DNA from 3 places in the Streptomyces sp. H27-D2 genome. Region 2 is predicted to be linked to each of the others. Evidence: riboswitches for the same ligand, from Rfam matches in the RefSeq annotation. Region 2 holds a riboswitch; each other region holds the start of a gene.
The links. Region 2 has a riboswitch for cobalamin ahead of QMK28_RS25135 (ribonucleoside-diphosphate reductase subunit alpha). Riboswitches for the same ligand answer to the same signal wherever they lie in the genome.
Positions count from the first base shown of each region.

Region 1: linked by a shared signal. The riboswitch ahead of metE (5-methyltetrahydropteroyltriglutamate--homocysteine S-methyltransferase) and the one ahead of QMK28_RS25135 (ribonucleoside-diphosphate reductase subunit alpha) in region 2 are both predicted to bind cobalamin.
Region 3: linked by a shared signal. The riboswitch ahead of QMK28_RS15680 (cobalamin biosynthesis protein) and the one ahead of QMK28_RS25135 (ribonucleoside-diphosphate reductase subunit alpha) in region 2 are both predicted to bind cobalamin.

Region 1 is NZ_JAYMZR010000006.1:57,103-66,899, reverse strand. It holds gene fmt (methionyl-tRNA formyltransferase) at 61-1,020, shown strand; gene QMK28_RS04230 (RsmB/NOP family class I SAM-dependent RNA methyltransferase) at 1,279-2,721, shown strand; gene QMK28_RS04225 (hypothetical protein) at 2,726-3,097, opposite strand; gene rpe (ribulose-phosphate 3-epimerase) at 3,263-3,949, shown strand; gene QMK28_RS04215 (sugar-binding transcriptional regulator) at 4,107-5,102, shown strand; gene QMK28_RS04210 (barstar family protein) at 5,311-5,835, shown strand; gene metE (5-methyltetrahydropteroyltriglutamate--homocysteine S-methyltransferase) at 5,981-8,308, opposite strand; cobalamin riboswitch at 8,447-8,673, opposite strand; partial or broken gene tsaD (tRNA (adenosine(37)-N6)-threonylcarbamoyltransferase complex transferase subunit TsaD) at 8,972-9,797, shown strand, end outside.
Region 2 is NZ_JAYMZR010000076.1:5,755-15,551, reverse strand. It holds gene QMK28_RS25175 (carbon starvation CstA family protein) at 1-1,783, shown strand, start outside; gene QMK28_RS25170 (YbdD/YjiX family protein) at 1,855-2,043, shown strand; gene QMK28_RS25165 (hypothetical protein) at 2,185-3,153, opposite strand; gene QMK28_RS25160 (hypothetical protein) at 3,137-3,685, opposite strand; gene QMK28_RS25155 (carbohydrate kinase family protein) at 3,682-4,539, opposite strand; gene QMK28_RS25150 (DUF4145 domain-containing protein) at 4,554-5,819, opposite strand; gene QMK28_RS25145 (helix-turn-helix domain-containing protein) at 5,901-6,923, opposite strand; gene QMK28_RS25140 (hypothetical protein) at 7,039-7,290, shown strand; cobalamin riboswitch at 7,448-7,571, shown strand; gene QMK28_RS25135 (ribonucleoside-diphosphate reductase subunit alpha) at 7,730-9,797, shown strand, end outside.
Region 3 is NZ_JAYMZR010000035.1:6,223-16,019, reverse strand. It holds gene QMK28_RS15710 (hypothetical protein) at 1-1,345, opposite strand, end outside; gene QMK28_RS15705 (alpha/beta hydrolase) at 1,490-2,617, opposite strand; gene QMK28_RS15700 (class II aldolase/adducin family protein) at 2,684-3,361, opposite strand; gene QMK28_RS15695 (lysozyme) at 3,667-4,404, shown strand; gene QMK28_RS15690 (inorganic phosphate transporter) at 4,553-5,917, shown strand; gene QMK28_RS15685 (hypothetical protein) at 5,956-6,204, shown strand; cobalamin riboswitch at 6,352-6,551, shown strand; partial or broken gene QMK28_RS15680 (cobalamin biosynthesis protein) at 6,839-7,774, shown strand; gene QMK28_RS15675 (cobyric acid synthase) at 7,987-9,516, shown strand; gene QMK28_RS15670 (hypothetical protein) at 9,605-9,763, shown strand.

The DNA of each region.
Region 1 (9,797 bases), on a different contig from region 2:
CCTCGGTCCGTTCCCGCCCCCGGCTCCGCCCGACTCGCCCGAGAGGTAGTGCACCCACCGATGAGGCTCGTCTTCGCCGGCACCCCCGAGGTCGCCGTACCCGCCCTCGACGCCCTGATCAATTCGGACCGGCACGAAGTCGTCGCCGTGGTGACCCGGCCCGACGCGCCCGCGGGCCGGGGCCGCCGGCTGGTCTCCAGCCCCGTCGCACAGCGCGCCGAGGAAGCCGGCATCGAGGTGCTCAAGCCGCTGAAGCCCCGCGACGAGGACTTCTTGGCACGGCTGCGCGAGATCGGACCGGACTGCTGCCCCGTCGTCGCCTACGGCGCGCTGCTGCCGAAGGGCGCGCTGGAGATTCCGGCGCGCGGCTGGGTGAACCTGCACTTCTCCCTGCTGCCGGCCTGGCGCGGCGCGGCACCAGTGCAGCACGCGGTGCTGGCGGGCGACGAGATGACGGGCGCCTCCACCTTCCTGATCGAGGAAGGGCTCGACTCGGGCCCGGTCTTCGGCGTGCTCACCGAAGGGGTGCGGCCGACGGACACCAGCGGGGACCTGCTGACCCGGCTCGCCTTCGCGGGCTCCGGACTGCTCCTCGCGACCATGGACGGCATCGAGGACGGCACGCTGCGCCCCGTGGCGCAGCCGGAGGAGGGCGTCTCGCTCGCGCCGAAGATCCGGGTCGAGGACGCCCAGGTCGACTGGAAGACGCCCGCGCTGCGGGTGGACCGGCTGGTACGCGGCTGCGCTCCGGCGCCGGGGTCCTGGACGTTGTTCCGCGGCGAGCGGCTGAAGGTCATGTCGGTGGGGTCGGCAGGTTCGGTGGGGTCGGTGGGACTGGTCGCCGACCGTCCGGAGTTGGCGGCCGGTGAGCTGTCGGTCACGAAGAACGCGGTGTATGTGGGGACGGGCAGCCACGCGGTCGAGTTGCTGTGGGTCCAGCCGCAGGGCAAGAAGCCGATGCGGGCGGCCGACTGGGCGCGCGGCGTGCGGATCGCCTCCGGCGAGGCGCTGGGGGCGTAGGGCCGGCCCTGCTGGCCCGGCCGGCCCAACTGCCCAGAACGGCCCGGTCCGGGCAGCCCCGACCCGACCGCTCCGGCCGACCACCGCCCCGGCAGCCCCGGCCGACCCGACCGCTCCGGTCGACCACGGCTCCGGCGGCCTCCACCGCTCCGGCCGACCACCGCCCCGGCGGCCTCCCCGACGGGGTCCTCCTGCCCCGGGGCGCGGCTCGACGTAGGCTGGGGCTCTTCGTCATCCCACCTCCGGAGCACATTTCTCGTGAATGACCAGTCCCGTCGCCCTGCCCGGCAGACCCGCCCGTATCGCGAGCCCCAGAAGGACCCCGTGCGGGTCCTCGCCTACGAGGCGCTGCGCGCCGTCGGCGAACGGGACGCGTACGCGAACCTGGTGCTGCCTCCACTGCTGCGCAAAGCGCGCGAGGCCGGTGACTTCGACGGGCGGGACGCGGCGCTCGCGACCGAGCTCGTCTACGGGACGCTGCGGCGGCAGGGCACCTACGACGCGGTCATCGCGGCCTGCATCGACCGGCCGCTGCGCGAGGTCGACCCGCCGGTGCTCGATGTGCTCAATCTGGGGGCGCATCAGCTGCTCGGGACGCGGATTCCGACGCACGCGGCGGTGAGCGCCACAGTGGAGCTCGCGCGGGTCGTGATCGGGGACGGGCGGTCCAGATTCGTCAACGCCGTGCTCCGCAAGATCGCCGCGCATGACCTCGACGGCTGGATCGAACGGGTCGCTCCGGCCTACGAGGACGACGCCGAGCAGCATCTGAGCATCGTCCATTCGCACCCGCGGTGGATCGTCTCCGCGATGTGGGACGCACTCGGCGGCGGAAGGGCCGGCATCGAGGATTTGTTGGACGCCGACAACGAGCGGCCCGAGGTGACGCTTGTCGCCCGGCCCGGTCGGTCCACCGTCGAGGAACTGACCGAAGCGGTCGGCGCGGACAATTCGCTGCCCGGCCGCTGGTCGCCGTATGCCGTACGGCTCTCCGAAGGCGGCGAGCCGGGGGCGCTGGAGGCGGTGCGGGACGGCCGAGCCGGGGTGCAGGACGAGGGCAGCCAGCTGGTCGCCGTCGCACTGGCGAACGCGCCCTTGGAGGGTTCCGACAGTCGGTGGATGGACGGGTGTGCGGGGCCCGGCGGCAAGGCCGCGATGCTGGCCGCGCTCGCCGCCCAGCGCGGCGCGGCGCTGCTCGCCTCGGAGAAGCTGCCGCACCGGGCGCGGCTCGTCGAGCAGTCCCTGTCGGGCAACCCCGGTCCGTACCAGGTGATCGCAGCCGACGGCACCCGCCCGGCCTGGCGTCCCGGCTCCTTCGACCGGGTGCTGGTCGACGTGCCGTGCACCGGCCTGGGCGCCCTGCGCCGACGGCCCGAGGCGCGGTGGCGGCGCAAGCCCGAGGACCTGGCCCGCTTCGCCCCGTTGCAGCGCGCGCTGCTGCGCGAAGCGCTGAACGCCGTACGGGTCGGCGGAGTCGTGGGCTACGCGACCTGCTCGCCGCACCCGGCCGAGACGCGGGCCGTGGTCGACGACGTGCTGAAGGGGCGCGGGGCGGGGGCGCCCATCGCCGTGGAGTGGATCGACGCCCGCCCGCTGATGCCCGGAGTGCCCGCGATCGGGGACGGCCCGGACGTGCAGCTGTGGCCGCATCTGCACGGCACGGACGCGATGTATCTGGCGCTGCTGCGCCGGACGGCCTGAGAGGTCACCGGCCCGAGAGGTCACCGGCCGGTGTGTGTCGCCGGTCCGGGAACCTCGGCGGTCCGATGATGTGATCGGCGGCTCGACGCTGACGGGCTGACGTCGACTCAGGGCTCTCCGGTGCCTTCGCCCGGCCCCGCTCCGGACCCGCCCGCACCCAGACGGCGCACGGCCGGCGGGCGGCCGGCGGGCGATGCGGCGGCCTGTCCTGGCCCACACCCCGCTCGGACGCGGCGTCGTTGTTCTGCGCGTCGGTGAGCTTCTGGGCGAGCGGTCCCGCGACGGCGATGACCACCACCCACAGCAGCACCACCAGCCACTTCGTACGACGGCCGCAGACCAGCCGGGCCAAACCCTGCCGACGACCGTCCGACATGACGTCCCCCGCTGAAGGTGGCGTGCGCGATGCCGTCCCCGAGAGCTCCGCGCGGCACCAGCATGGCACGGGCGGGGGAGATTTCAGGGACGTTTTGCGGGTACTTCGGATGGAATATGAGATTCCGGCTGAGGCCGGGGGCGTCCGGCATGGCAGTCTTGGTGCATGGCCGCGCAGATCAACCCCAGCATGCTGTCCGCAGACTTCGCCCGCCTCGCCGAAGAGGCGAAGGCGGTCGACGGCGCCGACTGGCTCCATGTCGATGTGATGGACAATCACTTCGTCCCGAACCTCACGCTCGGCGTGCCCGTCGTCGAATCGCTCAGCAGGGCGACCGACACCCCGCTCGACCTCCATCTGATGATCGAGGACCCGGACCGCTGGGCGCCGCAGTACGTCGAGGCCGGAGCGGGCTCCGTCACCTTCCACGTCGAGGCCGCGGCCGCCCCGGTACGGCTGGCGCGGGAGATCCGCGCCAAGGGCGCACGGGCCGCCATGGCGCTGAAGCCCGCGACGCCGATCGAGCCGTACGAGGACCTGCTGCCCGAGCTGGACATGCTGCTGATCATGACCGTCGAGCCCGGCTTCGGCGGTCAGTCCTTCCTCGACATCATGCTGCCGAAGATCCGCCGGACCCGTGAGCTGATCTCCAAGCACGGCCTGGAGCTGTGGCTCCAGGTGGACGGCGGCGTCTCCGCCGAGACCATCGAGCGCTGCTCCGAGGCGGGCGCCGACGTCTTCGTGGCAGGCTCCGCCGTCTACGGCACCGACGACCCCGCCGCCGCCGTACGCTCACTGCGTGCGCAGGCCGACCAGGCAGCGGCGGGCGCGGCCTGGCACTGCGCGCACTGAACGTCACCCAGCGCCACGCGGAGCGCGCTCGGCACCCGGTGAAAGGCGAACGCCGGGGTCAAGGGCTGATCAAGGACCGCCGCTTCTGACAGGATGAAGCGGTAGTCCACATGCTTGGAACAGTGAGGAGAACGCGGTGTCGACGGGCCGGTCAGCCATGCGGATGGGACCCGCCGAACTGGTGCAGGCGGCGGCCATGGCCCGCCGCTTCTACCTTGAGGGCAAGTCCAAGATCCAGATCGCCGAGGAATTCCGCGTCAGCCGCTTCAAGGTCGCGCGGGTCCTGGAGACGGCGCTGGAGCGCGATCTCGTGCGGATCGAGATCCGGGTGCCCTCCGAGCTGGACGCCGAGCGCTCCGACGCGCTGCGCGCCCGCTACGGGCTGCGGCACGCGGTCGTCGTCGAGTCCCCGGCCGAGGCCACGGACGACGCCGCCGACCCGGAGAACCTCGGCGAGGTCGCCGCCGAACTGCTCGGCGAACTCGTCGCCGAGGGCGATGTGCTCGGCCTCGCCTGGGGCCGCTCCACCATCCACATGGCCGCCGCCCTCGACCGGCTCGCACCGTGCACCGTCGTGCAGCTCACCGGCGTCTACGACGCGGGCACCGCCGAGCGCGGCTCGGTCGAGGCGGTGCGCAGGGCCGCGGCCGTCTCCGGCGGCGAGGCGCACCCGATCTACGCGCCGATGCTGCTGCCCGACCCCGCCACCGCCGCCGCGCTGCGCGGCCAGACCGGCATTGCCCGCGCCTTCGAGTACTTCGACAAGGTCACCGTCGCCGCCGTCTCCATCGGCGCCTGGGAAGCCGGCATCTCCACCGTCTACGACATGCTCTCCGAGAAGGAGCGCGCGCACTACACCGATCTCGGCGCCGCCGCCGAGATGTCCGCCCACCTCTTCGACTCCGACGGCCGCCGCATCGGCCGTGACCTCGGGGAGCGCTGCATCACCGTCGAGGCCGACCGGCTGCGCCGCATCCCGGAGGTCGTCGCCATCGCGGGCGGGCTGCGCAAGGCCGCCGCCATCGGCGCCGTACTCCGCTCAGGGCTGGTCACCAGCCTGGTCACGGACACCGCCGCCGCCGACTACCTGCTCCAGGAGACCGGCCCCGGCACCCGCCCGGCCCTCGACCGCGCGGACCCGGACGGCGTGTAGGGGGGTAGCCGCCCGGCGGCGCGCGGCGTGCCGTCGTGCGCCGGGTGCTCGTGACGTGTGGTCGTACGCGGGCGCGCGGCGGAATCCCGCAAGCGCGGGCAAGCGTCGCGGGGCCGTTCCCGGGCGTGCTTCCGGAGCGTGAGGGCACGCGAGGCGGCCGACCGCTATGTACCGGCCGCTCGCGGCTGTCTGTGGCAACATCTGCGCCATGCTGCACCGGCCCGCACCGCGCGCGGTCCGCACCGCCCTCGGCGCGCTGACCCTTCAAGGCGGTACTGCGATGACGGCCCCCGAACCACCCGGCGTGACCGGCCTGCTCGCCGAGATGCTCGACGGCACCGCGCCGCCCGGAGTGCTGCGCTGGCCCGCCGAACTGCCGGTGGGCCAAGCCGTGGTGGCGGCCCGGCAGTCCGGCTGGGCGACCGCGCTGCTCGACCTGGACGGGGTGCGGGACAAGAACGCCTTCATGGAGCGCTGCGCCCGCTCGCTCCGGCTGCCCGGTTACTTCGGCCGCAACTGGGACGCGCTGGCGGACTGCCTGACCGACCTCTCCTGGTGCCCGGCCGGTCACGGCAGACTGCTGCTGATCCGCGGATGGCGGGGCTTCGCAGCCGCCGCCCCCGATGACTGGAACATGGCGGAGCGGATTCTGACCGAGGGGGTCGGGCACTGGCGCGATACGGACGAGGGCCTGGTGGTCCTCATGGTCGACGCCCCGCCAACGCAGAGTTGACGTACGCCTGCCGGTCGCAGCGCTGACGCGGGCCCGCCAGTCGCAGCGCTGACGTGCGCCCGCCGGTCCGGGCTGGTCCGGTCCGGTCCGGTCCCGGAGGGGGAGCCCGGCGCACGCCGTCGGCGTGCGCCGGGCCCCGGACAGGTCAGCCGTTCTCGCCCTCGGCGAGTTCGGTACGGACCTCACGGGCCGCGGCGACCAGGCTCTCCAGTGACGCGCGCACCTCGGGCCAACCGCGGGTCTTCAGACCGCAGTCGGGGTTCACCCACAGCCGCTCGGCCGGGATGCCCCCCAGCCCCTTGCGGAGCAGCGACGTCGCCTCGTCGACGCCGGGCACGCGCGGCGAGTGGATGTCGTAGACACCGGGGCCGACCTCGCGCGGGTAGCCGGCCGCGCCGAGTTCGTCGGCGACCTGCATGTGCGAGCGGGCCGCCTCCAGGCTGATGACGTCGGCGTCGAGGTCGTCGATGGCGCCCATGATCGCCCCGAATTCGGCGTAGCACATGTGGGTGTGGATCTGGGTGTCCGCCCTGACCCCGCTGGTGCTGAGCCGGAACGACTCGGTGGCCCAGGCCAGGTAGCCGGGCCGGTCGGCCGCGCGCAGCGGGAGGGTCTCGCGCAGGGCGGGTTCGTCGACCTGGATGACGGCGGTGCCGGCCGCTTCCAGGTCGGTGACCTCGTCGCGCAGGGCCAGCGCGACCTGGCGCGCGGTGTCGCCGATGGGCTGGTCGTCCCGGACGAAGGACCAGGCGAGCATGGTGACGGGGCCGGTGAGCATGCCCTTGACCGGGCGCTGGGCCTGGGACTGCGCGTACCGGGTCCAGCGCACGGTCATCGGCTCGGGGCGGGAGATGTCGCCGGCCAGGATCGGCGGGCGGACGTAGCGGGTGCCGTAGGACTGCACCCAGCCGTGCTGGGTGGCGAGGTAGCCGGTGAGCTGCTCGGCGAAGTACTGCACCATGTCGTTGCGCTCGGGCTCGCCGTGGACCAGGACGTCGATCCCGGCCTTCTCCTGGTAGGCGAGGACTTCGCGGATCTCGGTGGCGATGCGCTCGTCGTAGGCGGCGGTGTCGATCCGGCCGCGGCGCAGGTCGGCGCGGGCCGTGCGCAGCTCGTCGGTCTGCGGGAAGGAGCCGATGGTGGTGGTGGGCAGCAGCGGGAGGCCCAGCCGGGCGCGCTGCGCGGGGGTCCGCTCGGTGTAGGTCTGCGGACGGTGCGAGTCCGCGGGGGTGATCGCGCGGACGCGGGCCCGTACGGCGGGGTCGTGGGTGAGCGCGGAGGCCGTTCGGGAGGCGAGGTCCGCGCGGTTGGCGGCGAGCTGCGCGGTGATGGCCCCGGTGCCTTCGGTGAGGCCGCGGGCGAGGGTGACGATCTCGGCGGTCTTCTGCCGGGCGAAGGCCAGCCAGCGGGCGATCTGCGGGTCCACCTCGCGCTCGGCGGTGGCGTCGAGGGGGACGTGCAGCAGCGAGCAGGACGGCGCGACGTCCACCCGGTCGGCGAGGCCGAGCAGGGTGGCGAGGGTGGCCAGCGACTTTTCGAGGTCGTTGATCCAGACGTTGCGGCCGTCCACGACACCGGCGATGAGCCGCTTGCCGGGCAGTCCGCCGACCCGGGCCAGGTCTTCCAGGTTGCCGGCGGCGGGGCCGGTGAAGTCCAGCCCGAGGCCCTCGATCGGGGCCTTGGCCAGCACCGGGAGCGCCTCGCCGAGCCGGTCGAAGTAGCCGGCCGCGAGGATCTTCGGCCGGTCGGTGAGCGCGCCGAGGTCGCGGTAGGCGCGGGCGGTGGAATTCAGTGCGGCCGGGGTGCGGTCCTGGACCAGGGCGGGCTCGTCGAGCTGCACCCACTCGGCCCCTGCCGCCCGCAGGTCGGCGAGCACCTCGGCGTAGACGGGCAGCAGCCGGTCCAGCAGGGTGATGGGCTCGAAATCGGCCGCGACGCCGGGAGCGGGCTTGGCGAGCAGCAGATAAGTGACCGGGCCGACGAGCACCGGGCGCGCGGTGCGGCCGAGCGCGATGGCCTCCCTCAACTCGCCGACCGCCTTGGCGGAGTTCGCGGTGAAGACGGTGTCGGGGCCCAATTCCGGTACGAGATAGTGGTAGTTGGTATCGAACCACTTGGTCATTTCCAGCGGCGCGACGTCCTGGGTGCCGCGGGCCATGGCGAAGTATCCGTCGAGCGCGTCGGCCTCGACGGCGGCGCGGTGCCGCGGCGGGATGGCACCGACCATCACGCTGGTATCCAGCACATGGTCGTAGTACGAGAAGTCCCCGGTGGGGATCTCCTGGACACCGGCGTCGGCCAGCTGCTGCCAGTTGTCCCGGCGCAACCGCCTCGCGGCGGCCCGCAGGGCGCCAGCGGTGACACGGCCGGCCCAGTAGCCCTCGACGGCTTTCTTCAGCTCCCGGTTCGGTCCCTGCCGGGGGTAGCCGTAGACGGTGGCGAATGACGGGGCGGTGGTGGAATTCTTGGCCACGGAACTCTCCTTCGCGAGTCGCGGGATGACCTCGGGGTGGGTCAGGACGCGAAGGAGTGGCACGGCAATCGCATGCAGCGCATGCCCGCCCGCTACCGCCGGCCCGCCCACGAGGCCACCGAAATCACCGCGTGCGGGGTCGCACACGGGCAGCGGCAGGTCTTCGGACTCGTGGGCACACCAGGTCCTGTCCAGGTCCTGGCTCCTACTGGCCGTCGCTTCCCGGACCCGGTCTGTCGGATCCAGTGCGTATGACGGCGGTCGTTCCCACTCACCGCTGCGGGGCAGTCCCGGATTCTCACCGGGTTCCCTCTTACGACGCGCCTGCCTGGAGGGCAGGGCGAACCGACTGCGACTCAACCATAGGGGCACGGGGGTTCACAGAACAGGGCCGTTCGTATATCGGACGCGTTCTTGAGACGGCTGTGGTCCCTGGTGGCGGCCTTGGGCGGGTGCTCGCGGCGGCGGTGGGCGCGAGGGCGCGCCGTGCCCGCCTCCCGGGTCGACTCGGCTTTCCTGGCGGGGAGGCGCTCCGCGGCGTCGGGTGCCGCGCACCGCGCCCGAGGCCCTCATTCCGGCCCACCCGGTGAGCTATTGCACCTGATATGCAATTGCTTATGAGCGGCAATTAAGCTGTGGGGCGGCTGACCGAAGGAGTGGATCATGAGCGGTTCGCAGCTGGTGCTGGGGATCGAGTCGTCCTGTGACGAAACCGGCGCGGGGCTCGTCCGCGACGGGCGGCTGCTGGGGCACGCGGTGGCGTCGAGCATGGACGAGCACGCGCGCTTCGGCGGTGTGGTCCCCGAGATCGCCGCGCGCGCTCACGTACAGGCCGCCGTGCCCGTCGTCAGGGCCGCGCTGGCGGACGCCGGGCTGCGGATGGCCGACATCGGCGCCGTCGCCGTGACGACCGGCCCCGGCCTCTCCGGGGCGCTCCAGGTGGGCGTCAGCGCGGCCAAGGGCCTCTCCTACGCCCTGGGCGTGCCGCTGTACGGCGTGCACCACCTCGCGGGCCACGTCGCCGCCGACACCCTCGAACACGGGCCGCTGCCCGACCCCTGCGTGGTGCTCATCGTCTCCGGCGGCCACACGTCGCTGCTGCTCGTACGGGACCTGGCGCGCGACCCGATCACGCACCTCGGGGACACCCTCGACGACGCGGCGGGGGAGTGCTTCGACAAGGCGGCCCGCGTCTTCGGCCTGTCCTACCCCGGCGGCCCGGCCATCGACCGGGCGGCGCGCGACGGTGACCCGCGCGCCGTCGCCTTCCCCCGTCCGCTGAGCGGACCCCGCGACGATCCGTACGCCTTCTCGTTCTCCGGGCTCAAGACGGCCGCGGCGCGCTGGGCCGAGAAGCACCGGGCGGCGGGCCGCCCGATCCCCGTCGCGGACGGAGCCGCGTCGCTCCAGGAGGCGGTGGCCGACGTGCTCACCCGCAAGGCGCTCGCCGCGTGCGCCGAGTACGGCGTGGGCCCCCGGGGCGGGGGGG
Region 2 (9,797 bases):
GGTGACGCTGTTCTTCTCGATGCGCCGCGACGGCAAGTCGCTCGGCCAGATGGCCCGCGAGGAGATCGGCCCGGTGGGCGGCGCGGCCGCGCTGGTCGCCGTCTTCGTCATCATGATCATCCTGCTGGCGGTGCTGGCGCTCGTCGTGGTCAACGCGCTGGCCGGATCGCCGTGGGGCACCTTCTCCATCGCGATGACCATCCCGATCGCCTTCCTGATGGGCTTCTACCTGCGGGTGTTCCGGCCGGGCCGGATCACCGAGGTCTCGGTCATCGGCGTCGCGCTTCTGCTGCTCGCGATCGTCTCCGGCAACTGGGTCGCCGAGTCGTCCTGGGCGGACACCTTCACGCTGGAGCCCGCGACGCTGGTGATCTGGCTGGTCGTCTACGGCTTCGTCGCGTCCGTGCTGCCGGTCTGGATGCTGCTCGCGCCGCGCGACTACCTCTCGACCTTCATGAAGATCGGCACCATCTCGCTGATGGCGCTGGGCGTGCTGATCGCGCTGCCGAACATGAAGATGGACGCGGTCACCGACTTCGCCACCAGCGGCACAGGCCCGGTCTTCGCCGGCTCGCTCTTCCCCTTCGTCTTCATCACCATCGCGTGCGGCGCGCTCTCCGGCTTCCACGCACTGGTCTCCTCGGGTACCACCCCGAAGATGATCCAGAAGGAGACGCAGGTCCGGATGATCGGCTACGGCGCGATGCTGATGGAGTCCTTCGTCGCCATCATGGCGCTGGTCGCGGCCTCCATCATCGACCCCGGCCTCTACTTCGCGATGAACGCGCCCGCGGGCGTCATCGGCGACACCGTGCAGTCCGCCTCCCAGGCGGTGGCGGGCCTCGGCTACAGCATCAGCCCCGACCAACTGGCCGCCGCGGCCAAGTCGGTCGAGGAATCGACACTGCTGTCCCGTACGGGCGGCGCGCCCACCCTGGCCGTCGGGATGTCCGAGATCTTCTCCCAGGTCATCGGCGGCAACGGGATGAAGGCGTTCTGGTACCACTTCGCCATCATGTTCGAAGCCCTGTTCATCCTCACCACCGTGGACGCGGGCACCCGGGTCGGCCGCTTCATGCTCCAGGACATGCTCGGCAACGTCTACAAGCCCTTCCGCGATGTCAGCTGGAAGCCCGGCGTGTGGATCGCGAGCGCGGCCGTCGTCGGCGCCTGGGGCTACTTCCTGTGGGTCGGCGTGCACGACCCGCTGGGCGGCATCAACCAGCTCTTCCCGCTGTTCGGCATCGCCAACCAGCTCCTGGCCGCCGTCGCGCTGGCCGTCTGCACCACGCTGCTGATCAAATCCGGCCGCCTCAAGTGGGCCTGGGTGACCGGCGTCCCGCTGCTCTGGGACGTCGCGGTGACCCTCACCGCGAGCTGGCAGAAGATCTTCTCGGGCGACCCGCGGGTGGGCTTCTTCACCCAGCGCTCCGTCTACCAGGACGGCATCGACGCCGGAAAGGTGCTGCCGCCCGCCAAGAACATGGACGACATGCAGACCGTGGTCACCAACTCCACGGTGGACGGCGTGCTCTCCATCCTCTTCGCGGTCCTCGTCCTGCTCGTCCTCGCGGACGCCACACGCGTCTGCGTGAAGTCGATCCGCGACCCGCGCTCCACCCCGCTCCAGGAGACGCCGCGCGTCGAGTCGTCGTACGTCGCCCCGGCCGGGCTCATCCCGACCCCGGAGGAGAAGGCCGAACTGGTCGCGGCGGGCGTCGGCACCGACGGCGGCCTCCGGAAGGATGACGTGAGCGCCTCGGCACCGGGCGGCTCGGCGTGAGGGCGGGGGCGGCGGGTTCTGCGGGAGCTGGACCCAGCACCGCCGGTTCCCCCCGACCCCTCGGCGCGACCCTGCGCCGGGCCGCCGCCCGCTTCCGCTGGTTCTGGCGGGAGGCCTCCGGCGAGGCGACCTACGACCGCTACCTCGCCCACACCCGCGGCCACGACCCGGCCGCCGAGGTACTCAGCCGCCGCGCCTTCGAACGCCAACGCACGGACGCCCAGGAGGCCGACCCCCGCGAGGGCTTCCGCTGCTGCTGATACGGCGACGGAAGCCGACTGCCGGCCGCTTTGCCGCGGCGGGCCGCAGGCGACCCCGCTGAGGCACTCCTCGTGAACGCCTGACGACCCGGTGCTCCTTCCCCGGATACGGGAGCGCACCGGGTCGTCGGCGTACGGGCGTCAGCGCGGGCCTCTGCGCCACAGCGCCCGCAGCATCTGCCGGGCCGGGCGCACGGCCGTCATCAGTACGACGGCCCCTGCCACCGCCGCGAGCGTCGACATCAGGAAGAGACGGGGGTGCGGCTCCGCCCACAGCGCCCCGGCCGCGAAGGCGACGCCGACCGGCAGACCGAGGACGGTCAACAGGCCCAGCGCCGCGTTCACGCTCCGGCTCGTCAGGGCTTCGACCAGCCGTCCGGCGTCGGCCAGTTCGTTGACGATGTTCTCCAGCAGCTCCGGCAGCGCGTGCTGCGCCTGGAACTGCCGTAACACCTCGTTGCCCTTGCCGCGCACCGTGATGTGGCTGAACCACAAGCGACGCCTGACGTGCATCAGGTGGTACTCCAGCTCGGCCAGCACATCCGAGTCGAGCTGCGCCGCCTCCGTGCCCGCCACATTGTTCGCCACCCCGTTGAGCGCGTGGAACTGCATGCATCCGACGAGCAGCGCGTCCAGGTAGATGCTGTGCACATGAGCTTCGGCCACCGCGTGGAAGCAGTCGCCGCCCGGATCGGGGGACATGCCCACGAAGGCCGTGCCGTCCCGCAGGACGAGTGCCTTCCAGTCCGCGGAGAAACGCACCGTACCGGAGTGGGTGCCGGGATCGTCGGGGTCCGGCGCGAACCTCGCCTCCGAGCAGCCGGAGGCGAGGAGCCAGAGCCACTGCTCCACGGCCGTCCAGCCGTCGTACGGCGCGGACATGACCGCTCGCGGCCCGTCCGCGAACGTCACATGGGCCAGGGTCCGCGACTTCGCCGCCCCGAGGAGCAGGCTCACTCCGTCCGGCAGCAGCGATTCCAGGACCGTGCGCCCCTCGCCGCCTCCGGGTCCGGTCGCGAGCCGGCAGAGTCCCTCCAGCGCCGCGACCGGGTCACTGCCCAGATCCACATGCAGGACGGCCAGACCGGAACCGTCACCCGCCAGCGGCATCCGCAGCACCTCGACGCCCTGGACCCGCGCCCCGGCGAGAGAACGCGACCTGTTCGTCAGCGCGTCCGAGTGTGATGTGCGGCGCGTACGCGTCACCCGTGTACCGGTAGCCGTACCGGGCGTAACTGGCGCGCTCGCTCTCGGTGAACCGGGAGGTGTCCTTCGAGGTGTCGAAGGCGTCGCGGTCGAGGTGCGGCGCGAGAGCCGCGAGGACCGCGCTCTGCAGCGTGTCCAACAGGGGCGTCCGCTCCAGCGCGAGGAACACCCAGCCCGTGGGCTGGTAGACGACGCCGGTGGAGGCCAGCCGGATCTCCTTGGGCAGACTCACCGAGCCGACGATGCCCGCCAGTTCCCGCTCCGGCGCCAAGCTGTCGACGAACGGCCCTTGGAAGACGGTGGCGTGCGGGAGGTTCCCGTCCATCGCCAGCGGGGGTTGCAACTCGTGCTCGCCCGCCAGCTCCTGCTGCACCCGGATCGCGGACCGCATCTGGTCCGCGCACGGGAGGAGTGCCACGCCAAGCCATTTGGTCACGGATGTGCCCCTATCTTCGTGATCACATGCAACGCCGCGTCGAGGCCCCTGCGCAGGCAGGTCCCCGGCGGGTCTCCACTCAACCACCCGGCGATGACGCCCGCGTTGAAGGCGTCGCCGCCACCGGTGCGGTCCACAGGCTCCACACGCACGGTGGGTTCCTGGAACAGCTCCCCGTGCGGCGAGGCCCATACGGCGCCGCGCGAGCCCATCGTCAGGATCACATCGCCCGAGATCAACTCCGCGCGCCGCCGCGCCGAGGCCGCCGGGTCCTCCAGCACCGCATCCGGCAGCCGCGCCGCCTCGTCCGCGTTCATGAAGCTCAGCGACGCGCCCCGGGCGAGCCGGCTCATGTCCCGGCCGTTCCATTCGACGGAGACCGAACGGCCCGCCCGATGGGCGAGATCCACCAGACGGGTGAGCGCGGGGGTGGGCTCGCCGACGACGTGGACATGGTCCACGTCCCGCACGTCCCGCTCGGCGACCGCGCCGACCGCCTGCTCCCGGTCCGCTCCCGCGAAGGTCATCATCCGCTTGCAGTCGCCGGAGGAGAGCACGATCGCCATACTCGTCCGGGCGGACGCGTCCACTCGTGCCAGCGAAGTGTCCACACCACCGGCTCGCAGATCGTCGAGGCACAACCTGCCCAGCGCGTCGTCGCCCACCGCGGAGACCAGCCGCACCTCACAGCCCTGACGCGCCAGCCCGAGGGCGGTGTTCGCCGCCGACCCACCGGGCAGCGCCGCGTACTCGCCGCCGCGGAGCTTCTCGTGCTCCTCCGGCAGCCTCTCCGACTGGACGATGATGTCGAAGTTCGTCCCGCCCGCGACGAGCACCCGCTTGCGGGCCGTCACGGATCCCCCAGCCGTCACGGATCCCCCAGCCGATAGCTCTCAAACAGGACATGGCGCACCAGCCGCTCCCGGCTGGACGCGCTGCTCGTCGGCGGGAAAGCGGCGTGCGTGACGAGATCCCGGACCAGGCCTTCGTACCGGTCCTCGTCCGATCCCACATCGTGGAAGGAACGCATCAGCTCCCGGTGCAGCTCCCCCGGACGCACTCCCAGTTCGTCGAGCCACTCGCGGTTGGCGACGAGCACATTGGCGGCCGCCGCGCGTAATCGCGCCTGCGCGCTCTGCGGCAGCATGTCCGAGTCGAGCAGCTCGAAGTAGGCGTCGTCGTCGCGCGCGTGCATCCGCAGGTTCTGTCCGCCGACGGCCAGGACGTCCTGGTTCAGATGGAAGAGCTCCAGCCCGAGATGGTGCGGGACATCGAGAATCCGCACCCCCATCCCGCGCAGGCCCGCCTCGTCCGTGGAGAACGCCGCCAGGATGTTGTCGAACATGTCGCTGTGCCTGGGCACGGCGATCTGCGCCCCCGCCGGGTTCGCCAGGAATTCCGGCCCCGTCACACCGCCCCAGCGCCCGCCGCGGCCGGCCAGGAGGTAGAAATTGCGGCCGCCCATCGAGTATCCGACCCTGCCGACGGTCACCACCCGGGAGTGGAGTTCCTCCTCCGTCTCCAGCAGCCGGAGCAGCCGCTGCTCGTTGTAGATCGCGGCATCGAGCAGCCGTCCCGACACATCCCTGACCAGACTGTCCGACCAGGGCAGTTGGACGTACGCGAGCCGGTGGTTGTGCTGGGCCAGCAACTGCTCGAAGCCGCAGCCGAGCAGCACGGCCTTCACCACGATCAGTGTCGAATCGGCGAGCCGGGTGGTGCCCGTCGCGCGCTGAGCACTGGCGGGTCCCTCCCGGGCCTCGTTCTCCGCGAGTGACGTGCTCGCCTGCCCGTACCAGACCACCAGCTGGGTCAGCGCGTTGAGACACGGGCGCACGTCCTCGGCGGATATCTCCTCGCCCGAGCCCTTCTGGGCGTGGCTGCCGTAGTTTCCGTAGTTCTGAATAGTCCGGACGGCCAGGACGACCTTCGGCGGGACCAGTCCCTTGGCCGCCAGCACCGTCAGGAGGGACTCCAGGGTCGGTTTGGAACCGACGGCTTCCTGCAAGGCGACATCCAAGAGGATCGACTCCGCCGCTCTTCTCGCTGTGCCGAGGAACACCTCGGGATCCGTCTGGGCGTATCGCAGTGCCTTCCGGTAGAGCCTGAGCGACTCACCCTCGTTGACCGTCACGTCTCGATACCTCTTCGGCGGTTTCTACGGGACGCTACCAAGCTCTCGGCTCCGGCAAGCGGCCTTTGCGATCTACCGCGTTCACGCCTCCGAGCGCGCTTCGTCGCGCCCCCGCCCCGAAACCACCGTCCCCGCCCCCTCCGGCGCCCCCGCCGGGTCGCGAAAAGTGCGCCGGTAGGCCTGCGGGGTCGTCCCCACCCAGCGGGCGAAGTGGTGCCGCAGGGTCGCGGCGTTGCCGAAGCCGGCGCGGGCGGCCACCGCGTCGACTGTTTCGTCCGTCCCCTCCAGCAACTCGCGGGCCAGCAGGACCCGCTGGCCGAGGAGCCAGCGGTACGGGGTGGTGCCGGTCTCCTGCTGGAAGCGGCGGGCGAAGGTGCGGGGGGACATGTGGGCGCGGGCGGCCAGGTCGTCGACGGTTATCTCGCGGTCGAGGTGGCGTTCCATCCAGCCCAGCACCGATCCGACCGTGTCGCAGCGGCCTTGGGGCAGCGGGCGGTCGATGTACTGGGCCTGGCCGCCCTCGCGGTGCGGGGGGACGACCATGCGGCGGGCTATCGCGTTGGCGACGGCGCTGCCCTGTTCCCGGCGTACGAGGTGCAGGCAGGCGTCGATTCCGGCCGAGGTGCCGGCCGAGGTGATCACCGGGCCGTCCTCGACGTAGAGCACGTCCGGCTGGACGCGGGCGAGCGGGAAGCGGGCCGCGAGCTCGTCGGAGTGCCGCCAGTGGGTGGTGCAGTCGCGGCCGTCCAGCAGGCCGGCCGCGCCGAGCGCGAAGGCGCCGGAGCAGACGCTGAGCACCCGGGCGCCCCGGTCGACGGCGCGGCGCAGCGCGAGGAGCAGGCCGGGCGGGTACTCACGGGCGGCGAAGTCGGCTCCCGCGGGGACGGCTACGAGGTCGGCCTCTTCGAGCCGGTCGAGGCCGTACGGGGTGTCTATGGTGAAGCTGCTGTGGATGCGGACCGGCGACTTCTCGGCGGCTGCGACCGCGAAGTCGTAGACGGGCAGACCCTGCTCGCTGCGGTCGACGCCGAACACCTCGCAGAGGACTCCGAGTTCGAAGGGCTGGACTCCGTCGATCAGTACGGCGGCCACGTTTTTCAACATGCTCCGAGCATCCCAGAGGGCGGGCGGCGGCGGGAGGGGGTGGTTGGCAGCAATTCGAGGTACTGCGTCAGTCCTGCCACTGCCGACGGACTGGAGCCGCGGCCACAGTGGAGTCATGGACACCTTCCTCGGCCTGGTCGCCGTCTTCTTCGTCTTCCTCCTGCTGGCCCTCCCCTCGCTCGTCGGACACGCCCACGACCGCCGGATCACCCGGCAGCTGCGCGCCGCCGAGCGCGCCCCGCTGGAGCCGCGCGCGCCCCGTACGGAGTCCGCCGACACGCCCGCCCGAAACTCGCGTCGGACCTCTTCCGGACCGGTCCCCCAGACCCCCCGCAAGGGCCGCGCGCAGTGGCCCAGCGCCGCCTGAACCGCGCGGGGCCGCCGCCCGGGCCAGGCCCCGCCGACACCGGCCCAAGGGCCGCCAGGCCGCTGGGGATTTAGAGCTCCCTCTAACACACAACTCCGGCATTCAGCACGCCACGACACAAGATGTGGTGGTGCTCGCGGCGGGTGCCACTAGATGTATGCTCGTGCTCGCTGTCGCCCCAGGGGAATCCGGTGTGAATCCGGAACTGTCCCGCAACGGTGCAGGTGTGCGCCGACGCGTACACCGCGAGTCCGAGGACCTGCCGACGGTGCGCCCGTGGCCGTGAGGCATTCACGGCTCGGGCGTCGAATTCGTCCGGGCCCCGCGGGTTGGGCCGGTGGACGCTGCGCGGTGTGCCCCACTCCGGTTCCGGCACGCCCGTACGCGCCCCCCGTGCTCCCTTCCCCGGCGGCCCCCGCCGAGCGAGGGAGCTCTCCACGTGACCATCGCGCCCGCCGAAGCCGCAACATCGGCCGAGCCGAAAGACGGTCCGGGGACCGCGCTGTTGCGCACCCTGACCGACCTCACCGCCGATCTTCCGGCCACCGACCCCGGTCGGGTCGCGGGCGCCGCGTTGCGTGGCCGCAACGCCGGCTCCGACGAGGCGGAGCTGCGCTCGCTGGCCACCGAGGCCGCCGCCGGGCTGATCTCGGACGACCCCTCGTACTCGCGACTCGCCGCGCGGCTGCTGACCCGCGCCGTCGCGGACGAGGCGGCCGGCCAGGGCACGCTCTCCTTCTCCTCCTCCATCGAGGTCGGCCACCGCGAGGGCCTGATCGCGGACGCCACCGCCGAGTTCGTACGGACCCACGCGGCCCGGCTGGACGCCGTCGTGGAGCGCGCGCTCGCCGATGGCGCGGACGACCGCTTCGGCTACTTCGGCCTGCGCACGCTGCACGGCCGCTACCTGCTCCGGCACCCGACGACCCGCCAGGTCATCGAGACCCCGCAGCACTTCCTGCTGCGCGTCGCCTGCGGCCTGGCCGCGGACACCTCCGTCGAGGCGCTCGACGAGGTCTGCGAGCTGTACCGGCTGACCAGCACCCTCTCGTACCTGCCCAGCTCCCCCACGCTCTTCAACTCCGGCACCCGGCACCCGCAGATGTCCTCCTGCTACCTGCTGGACTCGCCGAAGGACGAGCTGGACTCGATCTACAACCGGTACCTCCAGGTCGCGCGGCTGTCCAAGCACGCGGGCGGCATCGGCCTCTCGTACAGCCGCATCCGCTCGCGCGGCTCGCTGATCCGCGGCACCAACGGGCACTCCAACGGCATCGTGCCGTTCCTGCGCACGCTGGACGCCTCGGTCGCGGCCGTGAACCAGGGCGGCCGGCGCAAGGGCGCGGCCTGCGTCTACCTGGAGACCTGGCACGCGGACATCGAGGAGTTCCTGGAGCTGCGCGACAACACCGGCGAGGAGGCCCGCCGCACGCACAACCTGAACCTCGCGCACTGGATCCCGGACGAGTTCATGCGCCGCGTCGACGCCGACGCCGACTGGTCGCTGTTCTCCCCCGCCGAGACCCCCGAGCTGGTCGACCTGTGGGGCGACGAGTTCGACGCCGCGTACCGCAAGGCCGAGGCCGAGGGCCGCTACGTCAAGCAGATCCCGGCCCGCGCGATGTACGCCCGGATGATGCGCACCCTCGCGCAGACCGGCAACGGCTGGATGACCTTCAAGGACGCCGCCAACCGCACCGCCAACCAGACCGCGGAGCCCGGCAAGGTCGTCCACTCCTCGAACCTGTGCACCGAGATCCTGGAGGTGACGGACGACGGCGAGACCGCCGTCTGCAACCTCGGCTCGGTCAACCTCGCCGCGCACCTCGCGCCGGGCGCGCACGCCGGCGCGCTGGACGAGGCGATCGACTGGGAGCGGCTGGACGGCACCGTCCGCACCGCCGTGACCTTCCTGGACCGCGTGGTGGACGTCAACTTCTACCCGACGGACCAGGCCGCGACCTCCAACTCGCGCTGGCGCCCGGTCGGCCTGGGCCTGATGGGCCTCCAGGACGTCTTCTTCCAGCTCCGGCTGCCGTTCGACTCGGCCGAGGCGCAGCGGCTGTCCACGATGATCTCCGAGCGGATCATGCTGGCCGCGTACGAGCAGTCCTGCGCCCTCGCCGAGCGGCACGGCCCGCACCCGGCCTGGTCCTCGACCCGTGCCGCGCGCGGTGTGCTGCACCCGGACCACTACGACGTCACGCCGCGCTGGACCGACCGCTGGGCCGCGCTGCGCACCCGGATCGCCGCGACCGGCATGCGCAACTCGCTACTGCTGGCCATCGCGCCGACGGCGACCATCGCCTCGATCGCGGGCGTCTACGAGTGCATCGAGCCGCAGGTCTCCAACCTCTTCAAGCGCGAGACGCTCAGCGGTGAGTTCCTCCAGGTCAACGCGTACCTGGTGGAGGAGCTCAAGCGGCTGGGCGTGTGGGACGCGCAGACCCGCGAGGCGCTGCGCGATTCCAACGGCTCGATCGAGGGTCTCGACTGGATTCCGGCCG
Region 3 (9,797 bases), on a different contig from region 2:
GGTGGCCCACGGCCCGTACCTCGTCCAGCAGACCGGGCACCGAGCCCTGGATCGCCGAGTCGAGGTGGCGGACCAGCAGCATGCTCTCGCCGTGGTCGGCGACGGCCGCGGCGGTGTCCACCCACAGCCAGGTGGATTCCTCGCGGGTCAGCACATCGGGGGCGTCCTCCGGGTCGCCCCCCTCGTGCTCGACCAGCCACAGCAGGGCGTACGGCCGCAGCCATGCCTCGCTCGCGGCGGCTCGGACGGCGGGTTCGGCCGGGCCGCCCACGGCGCGCAGCGCCTCGAAGGCGAGGCCGCGCAGCAGTGAGTCGTCGCCGCGCGCCACTTCCAGGAGTTCGGTGACGGCGCTGCCGACGGGCCGGGCGGCGAGCCAGGCGCGGTACTCGGCGCGGGCCGGACCGGGGGTGAGCCGGGCGCAACCGCGCAGCATGTTCTCGGCGGTCTGCTCGATGTTGCCCGCCGGGCTCTGCGCGGCGACGCAGATCTGTTCCAGCTTGGTCCATACCGCCCAGTGGCCGAGCGGCGTGAGCGCGGCCTCGGCCGTCGCGCCGCGCAGCGTCAGCGCGCCGACCGAGCCCAGGCCCGCCAGGGCCCAGCCCAGCAGCGCGGGGAGCAGGCCGTCGGCCGGTCCGGCGGCAGGCTCCACGACCGGATCAGCGGCTACGGCGGCCACGGCTTCCGCTGGTGCGACGCCCGCCGCGGGCACCTCGCAGCGCTCGGCGCGGATCTCCGCGACGCGCTGCTGGAGCAGGTCGAGCAGGGTCGCGGCGGGCACCGGACCGCCGTTCAGGTGCAGTACGGACAGCAGTTGCGGAGCGGCTTCGATCACCTCGGCGACCACGGCCGGCCCCGCGGCGGCGCAGGCCGGATCGCGGGACACCGGGTGGGCGAGCGACCAGGCGTCGAACAGCGCGACCCAGCCGCGCAGCACGGCGGTGTCGTCGCGGTCCCAGGCGCGCAGCCGCCAGCCGGGGCGAACCGATCCGTTGTGCAGTTCGATGAGTCCGGCCAGCCTGGCCCGGTCCCAGTCGGCCCGCACCTCGGCCAGGGTGCGGCTGAGCGCCTCGGCGGCCTGGGCGAGTTCGCGTCGGGAGAGCGCGCCGGCGGCGCCGCGGCCCGGTTCGGCGTCGGCCCAGCGGGCGACTCGCACCGCCTCGGCGAGGCCGTCCCGCGCCTGCCGGGCCAGCTCCGCGGGAGGCGGTGTGCCCTCGGGCGGCCGGGGGGCCGGTCGGGTGCGGCGGGTCGTGACCGCCATGCGGGCGGCTGCGATCGGCTGCCGGGGGACGAGGCGGAGCCGGGAGTCTCGGAGCGGTCGGGAGTCGCGCGGGGTACGGGACGTCACGGGTGCAGTCTTCCCGCTGACGGCCCGAAAGCCCAATCGGAATCGGTCCTGCTGCTTCGCCACCCATGCGCCTCCCCCGTTCGCCCCACCGGACGAGCTGCGCGGCCAACCGGACAAGAAGCTGCAAAAGTGGGCGTAACAGGGTCACATAAGGGGTATCAGGAAGCGTCGGAGTGCTTCTTCGTAACCGTTCGGGTCGGCGTTCCACATCGAGGCGTGCGGGGCGCGCCGGACAGTGTGCAAGGTGACCAGTTCGGGGCGCAGCCGGGCGAGTTCGCGTGAGGCGCCCCACGGCGCGAGGGTGTCGTCCGGGCCGTGCACGATGAGCGTGGGCACCGACAGCCTGGCCGGGTCGGCGGCCTCGGCGAAGGCGTCGAGGTGCGCGCCGGCGCTGCCCTGGGCGGCCCGTACGACGAGCGGCAGCAGGGCGCGCGGGGCGCTGTGCGCGGTGGCCAGCGCGCGCAGGGTCGCCTGCCGGTCGAGCACCGGCGAGTCCAGGACGATTCCGCTGCTCCGGTGGCGCAGCCCGGAGTTGGCGGCGGCGTGCAGCGCCATCGTCGCGCCGGTGGACCAGCCGTGCAGGATGACGCGGCGGGCGCCGTAGCGCACCGCGTAGCGGATCGCGGCGTCCAGGTCGCGCCATTCGGTGTCGCCCAGGTGCCCGAGGCGGTCGGCGGAGCGCGGGGCTCCGGGGTCGCCGCGGTAGGCGAGGTCGAGCACCGGCAGCCGCAGGCCGTTCAGGAACGGCATGACGACCATCGGGTGGGCGCGTGTGGTGCCGAGGCCGTGCACGGTGATCACCCAGGTGTCGCGGACGGCCGGCACGAACCAGGCGGGCAGCGCGCCGAGTTCACCGGGGACGTCGACGTCGGCGTAGTCGAGCCCGAGGGCGTCGCCGGGGTTGCCGATGTGGACCTGCGGGGTGAGCCGCATCCGCAGGCCGGGGCGGAGGACGCCATGGGTGACCCGTTCGACCCGGCGCACGACGGTGTCGGGCCGGTGCGGGGCGTCGTCGGCCACCGGGCCGACGATCGCGTGGCAGCCGGGTCCGCCGAGCCCGTAGGCGCCGGGGCGCAGCGAGGCCGGCGAGCGGGTCAGGGTGACCAGGCCGGCCGCGGCGGCGTGCACCGTCAGCTTGGCCTCGCCGGGCAGTGAGCCGTGGGAGGACGGTTTGAGGGCGGCGTCGCTGGCGTACCGGCCGACCGCCACCGCGGTCGCCCCGGCACCGATCACGGTGGTGGCGGCCACTGCCGCCGCTGTACGCGGGCGCATCCTCCACAGTGTGGGCGGGTGCGCGCCGGGCGGCCAGCGGGCGTGGCCGGGCGGGTGACGCCGGGGTCAGCCGGATCGTCCGTATCCGCGGAGTTTCTCCGCCGCGAGCCGTAGGTCCTCGGGGGACAGCAGGGACGGCGTGAGGCCGGGAACGGAACGGGCGGTGAGCCAGACCCGGCACATCCACTCCAGTTGCGCGGTGCGGTCGTACGCCTGGTCCAGGGTGTCGCCGTAGGTGAGGGTGCCGTGGTTGCGGAGCAGGCAGCCGGTGCGCCCGCTCAGTGCGCGCAGGGTGTTCGCGGCCAGTTCCGGGCTGCCGTAGAGGGCGTAGTCGGCGACCCGGACCGGGCCGCCGAGGGCGGCGGCCATGTAGTGGATGAGCGGCAGCTCGGCGACGAGGGTGGAGACGGCACTCGCGTGGACGGCGTGGGTGTGCACGACGGCCGCGGCGTCGGTGTGCCGGTAGACGGCGAGGTGCATGGGGAGTTCGCTGGTGGGCGTGAGCGTCCCGGTGAGCTGCCGTCCGTCGAGGTCGACGGCGACCGCGTCCTCGGGGCGGAGCCGGTCGTACGGGACTCCGCTGGGGGTCACCAGGACGGTGTCGCCCACGCGTACGGAGACGTTGCCCGAGGTTCCGACGACCAGGCCGTCGGCGGTCGTCCTGCGTGCCGTGGCCACCAGTTCGGCCCAGGCCCGTTCGCTGTCCGTGGCGTGATGTCGGTCCGTGGCGTGCTGTCGCGTCATCGGTTGCCACCTCCTGCGGAGATCCTGACAGGCGGCTGCGGCGCGGGCTCCGGCGGCGCGGGATCTGGCTGTGGGTGTCGGTGGGCCCTGTCGACGGGCTCTGCCGGTCGGCCCTGTCGGTGGGCGCCGCGGAGCCGCGTTTTCGCGTGTCGGCCCATCCGCACCCCGGCATACCGACACCCTGACATCTCGTCATATCAGCATATGAGTGACACTTTTTCGAATCGGCATGTGATCAACCGTTTTGCCGGTATTGTTCGATAACCTCCCGATGATCTGTCCGCCTTCTGTCATCGGGGGTACCCATGGCCCGCGACCGTCACGCGCCGAGCCGCTGGGGTCGCGCGATCGCCGCCGCCGTCGCCGCGCCGGCCCTGAGCGGCACCGCCCTCAGCGAACCGCCGATCGCCTCGGCGGCCGGGATGCCACGGGGGTACGACGTCTCATCGCACCAGAAGAACGTGGACTGGGAGCAGACGAGGAGCGAGGGGGCGAAATTCGTCTACGTGAAGGCGACCGAGGGCACCTCGTACCGCAATCCCTATTTCTCACAGCAGTTCGGGGGAGCCCGGGACGCCGGGATGCTGCGCGGGGCGTACCACTTCGCACTCCCGGGCAAATCGTCAGGAAAGCGGCAGGCCGCGTACTTCCTGCGGCACGGCGGCAGGTGGTCGGCGGACGGCTGGACGCTGCCGCCCGCCGTCGATCTGGAGGCCGCGTACGGCTCGATGTGCCACGGCCGGAGCCAGGCCGGGATGGTCGGCTGGATCAAGTCCTTCAGCGGGGAAGTGAAGCGGATCACCGGCCGGCGGCCGGTGATCTACACCACGGCGAAGTGGTGGAACAGCTGCACAGGGGGCAGCCGCCGCTTCGGCCGGAACCACGCGCTCTGGCTGGCGAACTGGCACTCCTCGCCCGGTCCGATGCCGAGCGGCTGGTCGTATTCGACGATCTGGCAGTACGCCGAGCGGGGCCGGCTGCCGGGTGACCAGAACCTCTTCAACGGGTCACTCTCCCAGCTCAAGCGCTTCTCCCGAGGTTGACCCGAGACGACTTCTGTCGCCCGCGCCCCAGTCGCCCGACGGAGGGCGGGAGTTGCGACACCGCATAGCCCGCCTCAGTTCACCTTCCGTTCATTCGGTATCCCTACGGTCGCCGTGCCACTGACCTTCGAACTGATTGCCTGGGTGAATGGAAAACATCACGCTTCTCATCGGGATCGTGATCGTCACGGCCTTGGTGTTCGACTTTACGAACGGCTTCCACGACACAGCCAACGCCATGGCGACGACCATCTCCACCGGGGCCCTGAGGCCCAAGACCGCGGTGGCGATGTCGGCGACACTGAACCTCGTCGGCGCGTTCCTCTCCGTGGAGGTGGCCAAGACGATCTCCGGCGGCATCATCGATGAGAGCGTCGGCATCAGACCCGAAGTGATCTTCGCCGGACTGGTCGGCGCGATCGTCTGGAACATGCTGACCTGGCTGGCCGGACTGCCGTCCAGCTCCTCGCACGCACTCTTCGGCGGCCTCATCGGCGCGACCCTGGTGGCAGTCGGCACCAGCGGAGTGCACGGCGACGCGGTGGTCATGAAGGTGCTGATCCCGGCGGTGGCCGCGCCGATCGTGGCCGGTCTCGCCGCGATGGCCGCGACCCGGCTGACCTACCGGATCGGCCGCAACCGCGACCCGGAGGACACCGCGAAGGGGTACCGCGCCGGCCAGATCGCCTCCGCCGCGCTGGTCTCCCTCGCGCACGGCACCAACGACGCGCAGAAGACGATGGGCGTGATCACCCTCGCGCTGATCACCGGCGGTGTGCTGGTCCCTGACTCGGACCCGCCGCTGTGGGTCATCGCCTCGGCCGGCGTCGCCATCGCGCTCGGCACCTACCTCGGCGGCTGGCGCATCATCCGCACCATGGGCAAGGGCCTCACCGACATCCAGCCGCCGCAGGGCTTCGCCGCCCAGACCGGCGCGGCGGCCGTCATCCTGTCGTCCTCGCACCTCGGCTTCGCGCTCTCCACCACCCAGGTCTGTTCCGGCGCCGTGATGGGCTCGGGAGTCGGCCGCAAGGGCGGCGTGGTGCGCTGGTCCACGGCAGGCCGGATGGTCATCGCCTGGGGCCTGACCCTGCCGGCCGCCGGCCTGGTCGCCGCGGGCGCCGCGCTCCTCGCCGACCAGGGCGCCTGGGGCATCGCCACCGTCGCCGTGCTCGCCGTACTGGCCTGCGGCGCGATCTGGCTGGCCTCGCGCCGCAAGCCGGTGGACCACACCAACGTCAACGCGCCCGCGCCCGCCGGCACGGACGCCGAGGGCGCGGGGACGGAACGGGAGTCCGTGGGCGTCATCACCGCCGCGATGCGCTCGGTCGCGCCGCCGCCCACCACCGGTTCGCTCGTCGCACCGGAGTCGGAGGACGAGGTCGAGGACGAGGTCGATCCTGGCTCCGCGGTGACCCCCGCCGGGTCCCTGCCTTCCCCCGCCTCCCCGGCTTCGGATCATGCCGCCCGCCCCGTCAGCCCCGCCCATGATCCCGCCAAAGCGGCGGTCTGACCGGCCCGGCTCCGGTCGGCAGCTAAGGAAGCATCCTCATGAACATCGAATGGTCAGCACTGGGCGAGGTCTTCGGCGTCAGCGTCGTGGTCACCGTCGGCATCGTGTGCCTGTTCACCCTCGGCATCGTCGGTACGTCCCGTAAGCCGCAGCAGGCCGGCGGCACGGACACCGCCGTCGTGGCGGGGACCACGGCGCCCACCGCGCTGGCGCGCTCCGGCGCGTACGCCTGCTTCGCGCTGTGCCTGGCGGCCGTGGCGTACGGCATCTTCCTGATCGTCGCCTGACGACGAGCGTCGGAAAGCACGGGGAACGCACTGAAGGACCCGCCGGGCTGTACGCGCGAAACAGCGCGTACCGCCCGGCGGGTCTTCGCGTGACGGGGCCCCTGTGGGTCCGCCCACACTCTCCCGTCGCAGGTCAAAGGTGAGTTGACGGCTGTTCCCGGGCGTGGTGGACTGCCGAGGCCAAACGGCGACAGAAGAGGAAGCCGGTGTGAATCCGGCGCGGTCCCGCCACTGTTACCGGGGAGCGCTCCCCCGCCATCCGGGTCACGGCTCGACGAGACGGAGCCGGAAGACCGGGGAGAGCGCCGATCCGGGAGCCAGGAACTCTCCTCGCCGGTCACGTCGAACCAGGGCGCGGACCCTGAGTGAGGACCCTCGCCATGCCCGGCCGCAGCCGTACGCCCGTACCGCCACCCGTGACACCCCACCGAGGCGCGACGGCGGCCTGACCCCGATGACGCGTGCCGATCCCGTCTCACGTACGGCTCCCGCCCGCTCCTCCGGGGCGTCCTCCGCCCCTTCCCCTTCCCGCGCGTCCGGTATCTCCGGGTCCGGTCTGTCTTCCGGGTCCGGCCTCTCCGCGTCCGGCCTCTCCGGTTCATCCGTTGCCGGTTCATCCGTTGCCGGTTCCTATGTGTCCGGCGTCGCGCTCGGCTTCCTCGCCGACCTGGTCGCGGGCGATCCTCGCCGCGGCCACCCGGTGGCCGCCTTCGGGCGGGCCGCCGCGGCCGTCGAGCGCCGACTGTGGCGCGACCACCGCGGAGCCGGCGCGCTGCACACCCTGGTGTGCGCGGGCGGCGCGGCCGCGGGCGCCGCGCTGCTGCACCGGTCCGTACGCGGCCATGCGCCGGCCCGGACCGCACTGGCCGCCGCCGCCGCCTTCGCCGTGCTCGGCGGGACCTCGCTCGGCCGTGAGGCGCGGGCCGTCGGCGGGGCGCTCGCCGCCGGGGACCTCGACGTCGCCCGGGAGCGGCTGCCGCATCTGTGCGGCCGTGACCCGCAGGCGCTGGACGGGCAGCAGATCGCGCGCGCGGTGGTCGAGTCGGTCGCCGAGAACACCTCCGACGCCGTCGTGGGCGCGCTGGTGTGGGGCGCGGCGGGCGGTGTGCCCGGCCTCGTCGCCTTCCGCGCCGTCAACACCCTGGACGCGATGGTCGGCCACAAGTCCGCCAGATACCGCCGGTTCGGCTGGGCCTCGGCGCGGCTGGACGACGTGGCCGGCTGGCCCGGCGCACGGCTGACCGCGGCCCTCGCCGTACTCGCCGGCCCCGACCCGCGCGGCGCGCTGCGGGCCTGGCGACAGGACGGCGGCAGCCACCCGAGCCCCAACGCGGGCCCGGTGGAAGCGTCGTTCGCGGGCGCGCTCGGGGTGACTCTCGGCGGCAGCCTCGCGTACGGCGGACGGACCGAGCAGCGGCCGGTGCTGAACGCCGGCGGGCGTCCGGTCGAAGTGCGCGACATCGAGCGCGCGGTGCGGCTTTCACGCCGGGTGAGTGCGCTGGCGCTGGTGGTGTCCGCCGTCGCGCGGGTGGCAGGGGTCGCGCTGCGCGGGCGCGGGGCGCTGCGCGGGCGCGGTCTTGGGAGTGGGCTCGGGGGGTGGGCGGGATCCTCCGGGTATGCAGGTTCTACGGGCATCGCGGGCTCGGGGGGCTTCGCGGATTCCGCGGGCTTCGCGGGATCCGACGGCACTGCGGCCTCTGCCTGCTCTACGGGTTTCGCGGGCAGCCCTGTCACCGGCCCGGCAGCAGAACCGCGGCCCATGGCCGTACGGAAGGGGAACTCATGAGCAGCGGCGAAGGCCGCCTGGGCGGTGGGCTCCTGGTCGCGGGGACCACCTCGGACGCGGGCAAGAGCGTGGTCACCGCCGGGATCTGCCGGTGGCTGGCCCGCAAGGGCGTGAAGGTGGCGCCCTTCAAGGGGCAGAACATGTCGCTCAACTCGTTCGTGACGCGCGAAGGCGCGGAGATCGGCCGGGCGCAGGCGATGCAGGCCGCCGCCGCGCGCGTCGAGCCGACCGCGCTGATGAACCCCGTGCTGCTCAAGCCCGGCAGCGACAGCAGCAGCCAGGTCGTGCTGATGGGCAAGCCCGTCGGCGAGATGAGCGCTCGCGGCTATCACGCGGGGCGGCAGGAGACGCTGCTCGGGACCGTGGCGGACTGTCTGGCGGAACTGCGGCGCACGCACGACGCGGTGATCTGCGAGGGCGCGGGCAGCCCGGCCGAGATCAACCTGCGGCGGACCGACATCGTGAACATGGGCATCGCGCGCACCGCCCGGCTGCCGGTGGTGGTGGTCGGGGACATCGACCGCGGTGGTGTCTTCGCCTCGTTCTTCGGCACGACGGCGCTGCTCTCGGCGGCGGACCAGGAACTGATCGCCGGATACCTGGTCAACAAGTTCCGGGGCGATGTGACGCTGCTGGAACCCGGCCTGGACATGCTCAAGGACCTCACCGGGCGGCCGACGCTCGGCGTACTGCCGTTCACCCACGGGCTGGGCATCGACGAGGAGGACGGGCTGCGTGTCTCGCTGCGCGGAGCCGTCCGGGAGAGCGTCGTCGCACCGCCGTACGGCGCGGAACTGCTGCGGGTCGCGGTCGTCGCCGTGCCGCTGATGTCGAACTTCACCGACGTGGACGCGCTGGCCGCCGAACCGGGCGTGGTCGTGCGGTTCGTGGACCGCGCCGAGGAACTGGCAGACGCCGACCTCGTCGTGCTGCCGGGCACCCGCGGCACCGTGCGGGCGCTGCGCTGGCTGCGCGAGCGCGGGCTGGCCGACGCGATCTCGCGGCGGGCGGCGGAGGGGCGGCCGGTGCTGGGTATCTGTGGCGGCTTCCAGATGCTGGGCGAGCGCATCGAGGACGACGTCGAGTCGAAGGCCGGCACGGTCGACGGGCTGGGTCTGCTGCCCGTACGCGTCCGGGTCGCCGTGGACAAGACCCTCGCCAGACCGGTCGGCGAGGCGCTCGGCGAACGCGTCGAGGGCTACGAGATCCACCATGGCGTCGCCGAACTGACCGGCGGCGGCGAACCGTTCCTGGACGGCTGCCGGTCGGGGTCCGTCTGGGGCACCCACTGGCACGGTTCGCTGGAGAGCGACGGCTTTCGCCGCGCGTTCCTGCGCCGCGTGGCGGCCGACGCGGGGCGGTCGTTCATCCCCGCTCCGGACACCAGCTTCGGGGCGCTGCGCGAGGAGCAGCTGGACCGGCTCGGGGACCTGATCGAGGAGCACGCGGACACCGCCGCGCTGATGCGGCTGATCGAGGACGGCGTGCCGCCCGGGCTGCCCTTCATTCCACCGGGGATGCCGTGACCAACGCGACTGCCGTGAATGCCGTGAATGCCATGCCTGCCGTGATCGCTGTGACGGCCATGACTGCCGTGATCGCCGTGAGGAGCTCATGAGGAAGACCAGCCCGTGGGCGCCGCGCGGCAGCGGTGGACGGCCGCCGGCGACCGACGGGCGCGGCCTGTGGGCCGAGCCGGACCCGAAGACTCCGGTGCGGTCGCGCGCGACGCGCCCGCACCTCGAAGGCGACCTGGAAGGCGGCGACGCATGACATCCCCGACCACTGCCAACTCCCCGGCCCCGGC